DNA from 3 places in the Methylovorus glucosotrophus genome. Region 1 is predicted to be linked to each of the others. Evidence: riboswitches for the same ligand, from Rfam matches in the RefSeq annotation. Region 1 holds a riboswitch; each other region holds the start of a gene.
The links. Region 1 has a riboswitch for cobalamin ahead of FNL37_RS11425 (TonB-dependent receptor domain-containing protein). Riboswitches for the same ligand answer to the same signal wherever they lie in the genome.

Region 1 (3,265 bases):
CATCGCCGGGCTCAGACTTCATTAACCAATATCGCATTTTTCTTCTCTATGACGTTCAGTTTTACGTATGATAATCCAACTCAATGGCGTAACGTCAAAGCCCAACCAGCTTCTCGGTTCTGCATTTCAAGATCGAGGAGTATACCCACACCAAGCACTGATACAGGAACTGCACCATGGCAAAAAACGTGTTAGGTACCCCGCTGCAATCCTGCAGCACTCAACCATTGACCGGCTTCACCCGTAACGGCTGCTGCGAAACCGGCCCCGAAGACACAGGCAGTCACACTGTCTGCGCGCAAGTCACTGAAGAGTTTCTGGCATTTTCCCAATCCCGGGGAAATGACCTTAGCACGCCACGACCTGAATATGGATTTGAAGGCTTGAAACCTGGTGATCGCTGGTGTTTGTGCGCCGCCCGCTGGCATGAAGCTGCAGAGGCAGGGTTTGCGCCGCCGGTGATCCTGGAAGCCACGCACGAGCGTGCGCTGGAGATTGTGAGTCTGGGGGATTTGAAATACCACGAACTGCGATAACCCAAACCAGCAGGATATCGCCATAAAAAAAGCACGGGGTTCCATTGGAATCACGTGCTTTTTGCAATGTGGGAGTTCCCCGCAAGCATCACCCAGGCCAGCATCCTGAACCAAAAGGTTCAAGTGGTAACAGCGTGGAACACATCAGGTACACCCACATTAGGAGCGCGCTCAACAGTGAATCAACACACCGAAACCGATGCCAAAGACTAGTTCAAGGAATTTATGACCTAAACAATACCGCAGGGAACAAACTGGCGCCATGACAGACATGGCAAAAGAAAATTTTTGATCAGAACAACTTGTTTTGCTCGGCAATCGCCTCGTCAATCTGTTCCTGCATGGACATCATTCTACGCTTCAAATCCCCGATGTCAAAGCCGCCGCTACGGGTAGTTAAAAGCTCATGCGCCATGTTGAGGGCGGCCATCACCGCAATACGCTCAATGCCAATCACCTTGCCGGTATCGCGAATTTCACGCATCTTGCGATCAAGATACGTGACGGCTGAAATCAATCCTTCACGCTCATCATCCGTACAGGAAACCTTGAACTCCCGCCCCATGATGTTGACATCAACTGCACGCACTTCGCTCATAGGCTACCTTCTGGCAATTGGCTTAACAGAGCCTCGATCCGGCTACCAGCCTTGGACATTTGCTCTTTCAAAAGGCGCGATTCATCACGGCTTTGGGCAAGCTCCTGACGCAATTGCAGATTCTCCGAACGCACGGCATGGTAAAGCTGCACCAGCTCACCTACCTTGTCTTCGAGGGCTTTCAGATCGGATTCCATATCGGCACTATAATTGTAAAAAGCTTGCATGGTCAACTGCTAACGAGCATTTTTGAAAGTATTACAACACGTTAAGTTTTAATCTCGCTTTGGTGAAATTTTTTGCATCCCGTATAATCCTATGCACGTTATCTGGTGCCCGATTTGCTGCTCTGCAAACCGGGTGAAACTGGGAAACAGGTGCGTTGACGATTAATCGAGCAACTATTCCTGTGCTGCCCCCGCAACGGTAATTACGTGCGGTTCATTCAACAAGCCACTGTGCACATGCATGGGAAGGCGAATGAACAAAACGTATAAGCCCGGAGACCGGCCCGATAGCTCACAAGCAGGCAATACCGCGGGGTGACGGTTTTCGCAGCGAATCGCAGATAACTTAATTTCATATTGCGCCTTCGTTCCGGATAGATTCAACAGCTTCCCTCACGGTATTCCCTTTTTATTTCTCGCATGCGGGGTCGCATGCACACAAAGGGGTATTCATGAACAAAACCATACTGGCAAGTACGATAGGCTTGCTGTTTACGACGGGCGCATACGCGGAGGCCACCTCCATTTACACCGATGAAGTCGTGGTCACTGCTAGTCGCATCGCAGAATCCCGCGAGAATGTATTGGCAGACGTCAGCGTCATTACCCGCGAAGAAATTGAGCGCGCCGGTCAATCCACTTTGGCAGAACTGCTAAGCACCCAACCCGGGATTCAAATAGAATCCAATGGCGGCCTGGGCGCCACCACCAATATCCACCTGCGCGGCACAGGTTCACAAGCGGTAGTCGTAATGATTGATGGCATGCGAGTCAGCTCAGCGACAACAGGAACCACCACGCTGAGCCAAATTCTGCCTGAGCAAATTGAACGCATTGAAATCCTGCGTGGCCCGGCATCAAGCCTGTATGGAGCAGATGCCATCGGCGGTGTAATACAGATTTTTACCCGACAGGGCAAAGGCGAACCCCGTCTGTCAGCATCTGCAGGTTATGGCAGCAACAACACACAACAGGCATCTGCGGCCTTGAGTGGCTCCGTGGGCGATACTCGCTATGCTGCGAGCGTCGCGTCGCTCACCACAGATGGTATTTCGTCATTCAGGACCCAATCCGGACGAGATCAAGATCACGATGGTTTTCGCAATCTGAGCTTTAATGGCAACATCAGCCACACTCTGGCAGAAGGTCATGAAATTGGTGCTCAGGTATACACATCAAATGGTCACTATGACTTTGACGGTAATGACTTTCCTGCCAATCAGGATTTGCGTCAACAAAGCTTTGCCCTTACCAGCAAAAACAAAATCACCGAATACTGGCAGAGCCAGTTCCGCATAGGCGAAAGCCAGGACGATCTTTACAGCGTCGGCAGTTTCGGCGTCAGCTCGTTGCGCACCAAGCAGCGCCAACACTATTGGCAGAATGACTTGCGCTTGCCATTGGGCACATTAACTCTTGCCTATGACAGACTAGAAGACAAGGTCGATGGGAATGGCAGCTACACCGTCGACAAACGGTTTAATAATGGCTACCTTGCAAGCTATCTGCTTGAGAAAAATGCCCATGCATTCAAGTTTGGCTTACGCCGAGACAATAACTCCCAATTTGGGGAACATACCACCGGGAACATAGGATATGGGTATCGCCTTAATGATTACTGGCGCGTGAATGGAAGCTTTGGTACAGCCTTCCGGGCACCGACCTTTAATGATTTATATCTTCCATTTCAGGATTATGGATTTGGCTATACCTATCAAGGCAACCCCAACCTTAAACCTGAAACATCACGCAATACCGAAGCGGCCGTTGTCTACGATCAAGGACATCACCGTATCAGCTTGACGGCCTACCATAACGAAATTGACAACCTGCTGGTGGGTACAAATGGCACCCTGACAGATTTTCCCAGCAATGTAGGCTCCGCCAAAATTAAAGGCGCCACA
Region 2 (3,265 bases), on a different contig from region 1:
GGCGAGGTAGGCGTTGTAGCACACGGCTTCCATGGCGTGATCGGCGAATTCCACTGCGGCGGATGAGGCATACGGCACGCGCATGGCGTGCAAGGCATCCTGAAAACCCATGATGCCGAGGCCCACCGGGCGGTGACGGTAATTGGAATTGCGCGCCTTGCCCACGGCGTAGAAGTTAATGTCAACCACGTTATCCAGCATGCGCATCGCCACGCGGATGGTGGCGGCCAGCTTGGTCTGGTCCAGCACGTAGCTGTCGCCTTCGGGCTTCAGGTGCGCCATCAGGTTCACCGAGCCCAGGTTGCACACGGCGATTTCCGTTTCGGAGGTATTCAGCGTGATCTCGGTGCAGAGGTTGGAGCTGTGCACCACGCCCACATGCTGCTGCGGCGAACGGATATTGCACGGGTCTTTGAAGGTGATCCATGGGTGTCCGGTTTCAAACAGCATGGAGAGCATCTTGCGCCACAGCTGCACCGCGGGCACGCGCTTGAACAGCTTGATTTCGCCATGGTCGGCGCGGCGCTCGTAGTTGGTATAGGCCGTCTCGAAAGCCTTGCCATACAGATCATGCAGATCCGGCACGTCAGACGGCGAAAACAGCGTCCAATCCGCATTGGCCTGCACGCGCTGCATAAAGAGGTCAGGAATCCAGTTGGCGGTGTTCATGTCGTGCGTGCGGCGGCGGTCGTCGCCAGTGTTCTTGCGCAGGTCCAGAAACTCTTCCAGGTCCAGATGCCAGCTTTCCAGATAGCCACACACCGCGCCCTTGCGCTTGCCGCCCTGATTCACCGCCACGGCGGTATCGTTGACCACTTTCAGGAAAGGAATCACGCCCTGGCTTTTGCCATTGGTGCCCTTGATGCGCGAGCCCAGCGCCCGCACTGGCGTCCAGTCGTTGCCCAGGCCACCGGCAAATTTTTGCAGCAGCGCGTTTTCCTTGATCGCCTGGTAAATGCCATCCAGATCATCGCTCACGGTGGTGAGGTAGCACGACGACAGCTGCGAATGGCGCGTGCCGCTGTTAAACAAGGTTGGCGTGGAGCTCATGAAATCAAAGCTCGACAGCACATGGTAAAACTCGATGGCGCGGCTTTCGCGGTCAATCTCGTTGATCGCCAGGCCCATGGCCACGCGCATGAAAAACACCTGCGGCAGTTCAATGCGGCGCTCTTCAATATGCAAAAAGTAGCGGTCATACAGCGTCTGCAAACCCAGGTAGCCGAACTGCAGATCGCGGTCGGCCACCAGTACGCTGGCAAGGCGGCTGAGATCAAACTGCGCCAGGCGCTCATCCAGCAATTCGGCGGCAATGCCGGTCTTGATGTATTGCGGAAAATATTCGGCATAGCGCTGCGCCATGGCGGTGTGGCTCACGGCTTCGCCCAGCACCTCGGCACGCACCAGGTCCAGCTGCAAACGGGCGGTAACGTAGTTGTAAGCAGGCTCGCGCTCAATCAGGCTGCGGGCGGAGAGAATCAGCGCGCGGCGCACTTCATCAAACGGCATGCCGTCGTACAGGTCGCGCATGGCTTGCTCCACAATCACGGCGGGTTGCACCGCATCGCCCAGATTCACGCAGGCCTCGGTCACCATGCTCAGCAGCAACTGCTGGTCCAGCGGCACGCGCTTGCCATCCTGCAGCACATGCAGGGTGGGCGCAGGCGCTTGCTGGGCGGCGCGCTCGGCCGCACGCTTTTCGCGGTACAGCACATAGGCACGCGCCACGTCATGCTCGCCGGAGCGCATCAGCGCCAGCTCTACCTGATCCTGAATATCTTCAATGTGGATGGAGCCACCGGCTGGCTTGCGGCGCACCAGGGCGGCCACCACGGTATCGGTCAGCGCCTGCACCTCGGTGCGCATATGGCTGGAAATAGTCGAGTGCTCGCCCGCCACCGCCAAAAACGCCTTGGTCAGCGCAATCGAAATCTTGTCGGCGGCAAACGGCACGGCGGCGCCATCACGGCGTATGACTTGCAAACTGGGGAGTGCAGCATTTAAAACCGGCTGCGCGGTATTGATATCATCCATCTACTTGGCTCCTATCAGGAGCGGGAGTCGGCAACCGACGTACGCAGGCGCAATGACATTGCATTGCCGCTGTACATCCACCACCAGGACCAGCAAGGGAGAAGGCGCAAACCTTCCATCTGCCGAGGACACCCCGCCTCAAACGCGTTGAAAAAATCCACGGCAGGTCTCCTGGCTCCCGGCCTTACGCTTGGCGCCTTCCCGAACCCCGGCAGGTTCAGTGGCTTCAGATGCCTTGCGCTACCAGACTGACATGACGTCAGCCCGATGGCTGGTTACAGTTGCGGGGGCAGCCCCGGCGTTGCATATCGGCGAGAAATATTCTGCAGACACACGCACCGGATTCCCTTTTAACTCGCGGTTTGAATCAAACCTTGAGGACCGTAGTGCTGGCAATGTAACACAATAGGGAGTGGTATCGTCAACAGGGAAATACAAAATATGGGAATAACGCCCTATGTACTCTGGGCGGAATCAAGCTATCGCCGCAAGCCAAAACGCCTGATGGCGCAGGCCCGGGCGACAAATATTTCAATCGCATGACATACGACCGCATAATGTCGGTTGTTGCCCTCCCCCCGGCATTTCATCCCCCATAAAAGAAAGTTGTTGTTCGTGGAAATCGCGTTCGTGTTTGGCAGGCTGGTGTTTTCCATACTCGCCAATGTCTATCAGAAAAAACTGTCGCAGCATCCGCTGCACCCCTTCTTCATGGTGGCGACCAGCTATGTGGTGTTGAGCGTGCTGGCGCTGCCGTTTGTGCCTGTGGTGCATGCTGCCAGCCTGCCGCAGGCGTTCTGGATGAATGTCTTGCTGGCGGCCGTGCTCGATGTCGGCGGCTGGATGTTCATGGTGATGTCGCTCGCCAAAACCGATCTGTCGGTGTTTGGGCCGCTGAATGCTTACAAGGTGGTGATTTCCATGCTGCTCGCCATTGTGTTTCTGGGCGAGGTGCCTACCCTGCAGGGCTTTGCAGGCGTGGCGATTATTGTGGTGGGCAGTTTCTTTCTGATGCCTGCCAACGGTCAGCGCGAGGCCAACCGCATGCTGCTGTTGCTGAAGGAGCGCGGCGTGCAGGCGCGTTTTCTGTCCATCCTGCTGTTTTCCATCGGCACGCTGTTCCTGAAAAACGCGGTGACGGATGGCGGGCCGCTGGCCACGCTGGTGTTCTGGTCGCTGCTGGGCTTGCCGCTGGTGATGCTGGCGAATCTGCTGTTCATACCCGCCAGTG
Region 3 (3,265 bases), on a different contig from region 1:
AGGTGCTGCAGGAGTATTTTGAAGACGACGCGCTGCAGGACTGCCTGACCAACACCCTGATCACCAGCTATGACCTGCAAAACCGCGAGCCTATTTTTTTCAAGAGCTGGAAAGATGAACACAAACCGCTGCTGCTCAAACACGTGGCGCGTGCCACATCGGCCGCGCCTACCTATTTTGAACCCACCCAGATCGAAGTAGCAGGCTCGCTGAAAACCCTGGTGGATGGTGGCGTATTTATCAATTCGCCCTCGGTATCGGCTTATGCCGAAGCCAAACGCATTTTCCCGGATGAAACCGAGTTTCTGCTGGTTTCGCTAGGCACCGGCGAGCTGATCAGGCCGATTACCTTTGATGAGGCGAAAGACTGGGGCAAGGCTGGCTGGGTGCTACCGCTGTTGAGCTGCATGTTTGATGGCGTGGCCGATGCCGCCAATTACCAGATGCAGATGATACTGGGCGACCATTACTACCGGCTGCAAACGGAATTGAGCATCGCCTCGGATGACATGGATAACGCCACCAAGGGCAATATTGAAAACCTGAAAGCGGAAGCCAAAAAACTGATCAAAGCCAACAAGGCCACGCTGGAGACGATCTATCAGGCGCTGGCGCGCTAAGCGCTGCCAGCATCACCATGCAATGCCCCGGCTAACTGCACAAACGTGACAGGGAATCAAAATCAAACGCCTGTCCGCTGATGCTCTTCTGAAACACATCCTGCTGCTGAATCCGCTGCGGGGTGTTGAAAGTCGCGCTATTCAGCTTGTCGATAAACCCATCGTCCACCAGCATGGCACAAGCCAGGCTGCGGGAGTATTCCGACTTCAACACGGACAGCATCTGGGCATGCTCAAAATCAAACTCCACGATCTTTTGCAGCGATTTCGCATAGGTCGTTCTGACCGAAATCACCTCAGGCAAGCTGGAGGATTGCGCAATCAGCGGCTCAATATCATCGCGTATGCCATCCCGGTTTTTGTCTGGCCCCGAGAGTGGGCTGGTCTTGACCTCAGTATGCAGCAAGGCAGCCGCCCAGCCGGGCAGTTTGTCGCAGGCAGATAGCGTCAACAGCAGTCCGGCAGCGCCAAATAGCGGCACCAGCCGGGCAAGCTTCGCGGATATAAACAGAAGGTTCATGCGCACAATAATTAAGAGAGTTTCACGAGCTGAAAGGCCTCATGTAGCCAGATCAAGACTTATGCAGAAAGTATACAGCCCATGCAAAATCCGTCGATCCAGGGGTGACAGAATTGTCACCTTCTCCTGCCAAAGGCCCACTGCGCGTGCCTCTTAACATTTCTTAATACTTATTCAAGCTTCCCCTTTATAATCTATGCACACTGCCAGGTGCCTGCCCTCTCGCTCGAGGGGAAAGGTGAAACGGGAAACAGGTGAAATGCCTGTGCTGCCCCCGCAACGGTAAGCGAGTATGGATGTGCCATCGACGCCACTGGGCCTTGTGCCTGGGAAGGCGGTGCATCAAGCCTCGCGAGCCCGGAGACCGGCCTGCCAGTCACGAAGGAACTACCGCGGGGCGCGGTGTTTGGGCAAGGCTGATCAGCCATCTCATACTCAGGCTCTGTGGTTTTTCCATGATGAATCGGCATGCGGGGTCGCATGCGAACATTTAGGAAACGCCCATGAAACGCACTGCCATGGCGAGCCTGACCGGCTTGCTTTTTTCCGTGTCCGCTTACGCTGAAGATATTCAGCCGCTGGAAGAAGTCGAAGTATCCGCACAAAGCCTCAAACCCGAATCCCGCCTCAAACAGCCACTTTCCACCGGCAGCCGCCTCGGCCTGACGCCATTTGAAACGCCCGCCAGCATTGAGGCTGTGGATGCCGACACCATACGCCGCCGCGGCGATATCAGTATCCGCGAAGCCATATCACGCAGCACCGGTATCAGCGACATCAGCAATCTCGGCGTGGGCAATGCCTTTTCAGCGCGCGGCTTTAGCGGCAATGATTCCATCGGTCAGGCAGAAGATGGCGTACGGCTCTTGACCGCCGCCAGCACGATCACGTTTCCCTCCGACACCTGGGGCTATGAACGCATCGAGGTGTTGCGCGGGCCAGCTTCGGTGTTGTTTGGCACCGGCACCGTGGGTGGCATCATCAACAGCATACGCAAGGCGCCGAGCCGTGAAGCTTCATTTGAAGCACTGACCGGCTGGGGCACCCGCGGCGAATACCGCGCTGGCGTGGGAGGCACCGGGGCCGTGGGCGAGATAGGCGCATTCCGCATTGATGCCTCCGCCACCGGCGGCAATGGCTATGTGGACCGTGGCGAGCATCAGAGCCGCAAGCTCATGAGCGGCCTGCAACTGGTCCCCAGCGATCGTCTGCGCGTCGATTTCACCTTTGATCATAGCAAAGACTCCCCGACCACCTACACCGGCATCCCTTTGCGCGATGGCCGCATCGACAGCAGCCTGCGCAAGCAGAATTACAACGTGCAAGACAGTGCCATGGATTTTGCCGATGACCGCCTGCGCGCCAAGGTGGAATGGGATATTTCAGATAGCCTGAAACTCACCAACATCAGCTACTGGTTTAACAGCCGCCGCCACTGGCGCAACCTGGAATACTATGCTCTCGATAGTGCCAGCAATACCGTAACGCGATCGGGCTATACCGAGATCAAACACCAGCTGAAACAGCTGGGCAACCGCTTGGAACTGGCCAGCATAGCCGATGCCTTCGGCCACAAGAACCGCTGGGCCATGGGCTGGGAAACCACGCGCGTGGATCTGCGTTATATCGACAACTTTTATGATGGCACGGATGGAAGTAACACCGTGCCGGCCAAGGGTTTTGCGCCGGGTTACTACTCCGATGCCGCGCTGGACCCGACCATCCCCGAATTCAAGGCACGCACCTTGCAAAACGCCCTGTTTGTGGAAGATGCGCTGGACCTGACCGAGCGACTGAAACTCACCGCAGGCTTGCGCCAGGACTGGATCAATGTCGATCATCAGAACTTCATCAAGGGCACTTCCTTCGACAAGGATTACTCGCCCTTTTCCTATCGCCTGGGCACGGTGTTCACCGCTACTCCTGGCCTGGCCGTGTATGGGCAATACAGCCAGGGCTCGGACCCGGTATCGTCCATCGTCTCCTTGCGTCCCGGCAGCAAAGCCTACAAGCTGACCACCGCCAAACAGGCCGAAGTCGGCATCAAGCACATGCTGGATCACGGCAAAGGCGAAGTGACGCTGGCGCTGTACCACATCGCCAAGGACGACATCCTGACACGCGA

Region 2: linked by a shared signal. The riboswitch ahead of FNL37_RS08455 (ribonucleoside-diphosphate reductase subunit alpha) and the one ahead of FNL37_RS11425 (TonB-dependent receptor domain-containing protein) in region 1 are both predicted to bind cobalamin.
Region 3: linked by a shared signal. The riboswitch ahead of FNL37_RS04520 (TonB-dependent receptor) and the one ahead of FNL37_RS11425 (TonB-dependent receptor domain-containing protein) in region 1 are both predicted to bind cobalamin.

Annotation. Positions count from the first base shown of each region.
Region 1 is NZ_VMSE01000002.1:100,011-103,275, reverse strand. Features, by position in the region: gene FNL37_RS11445 (EVE domain-containing protein) at 1-37, opposite strand, end outside; gene FNL37_RS11440 (DUF2237 family protein) at 177-536, shown strand; gene FNL37_RS11435 (cell division protein ZapA) at 829-1,134, opposite strand; gene FNL37_RS11430 (hypothetical protein) at 1,131-1,361, opposite strand; cobalamin riboswitch at 1,448-1,663, shown strand; gene FNL37_RS11425 (TonB-dependent receptor domain-containing protein) at 1,946-3,265, shown strand, end outside.
Region 2 is NZ_VMSE01000001.1:1,808,824-1,812,088, forward strand. Features, by position in the region: gene FNL37_RS08455 (ribonucleoside-diphosphate reductase subunit alpha) at 1-2,034, opposite strand, end outside; cobalamin riboswitch at 2,179-2,435, opposite strand; gene FNL37_RS08460 (EamA family transporter) at 2,650-3,265, shown strand, end outside.
Region 3 is NZ_VMSE01000001.1:960,197-963,461, reverse strand. Features, by position in the region: gene FNL37_RS04530 (patatin-like phospholipase family protein) at 1-620, shown strand, start outside; gene FNL37_RS04525 (hypothetical protein) at 652-1,140, opposite strand; cobalamin riboswitch at 1,332-1,527, shown strand; gene FNL37_RS04520 (TonB-dependent receptor) at 1,644-3,265, shown strand, end outside.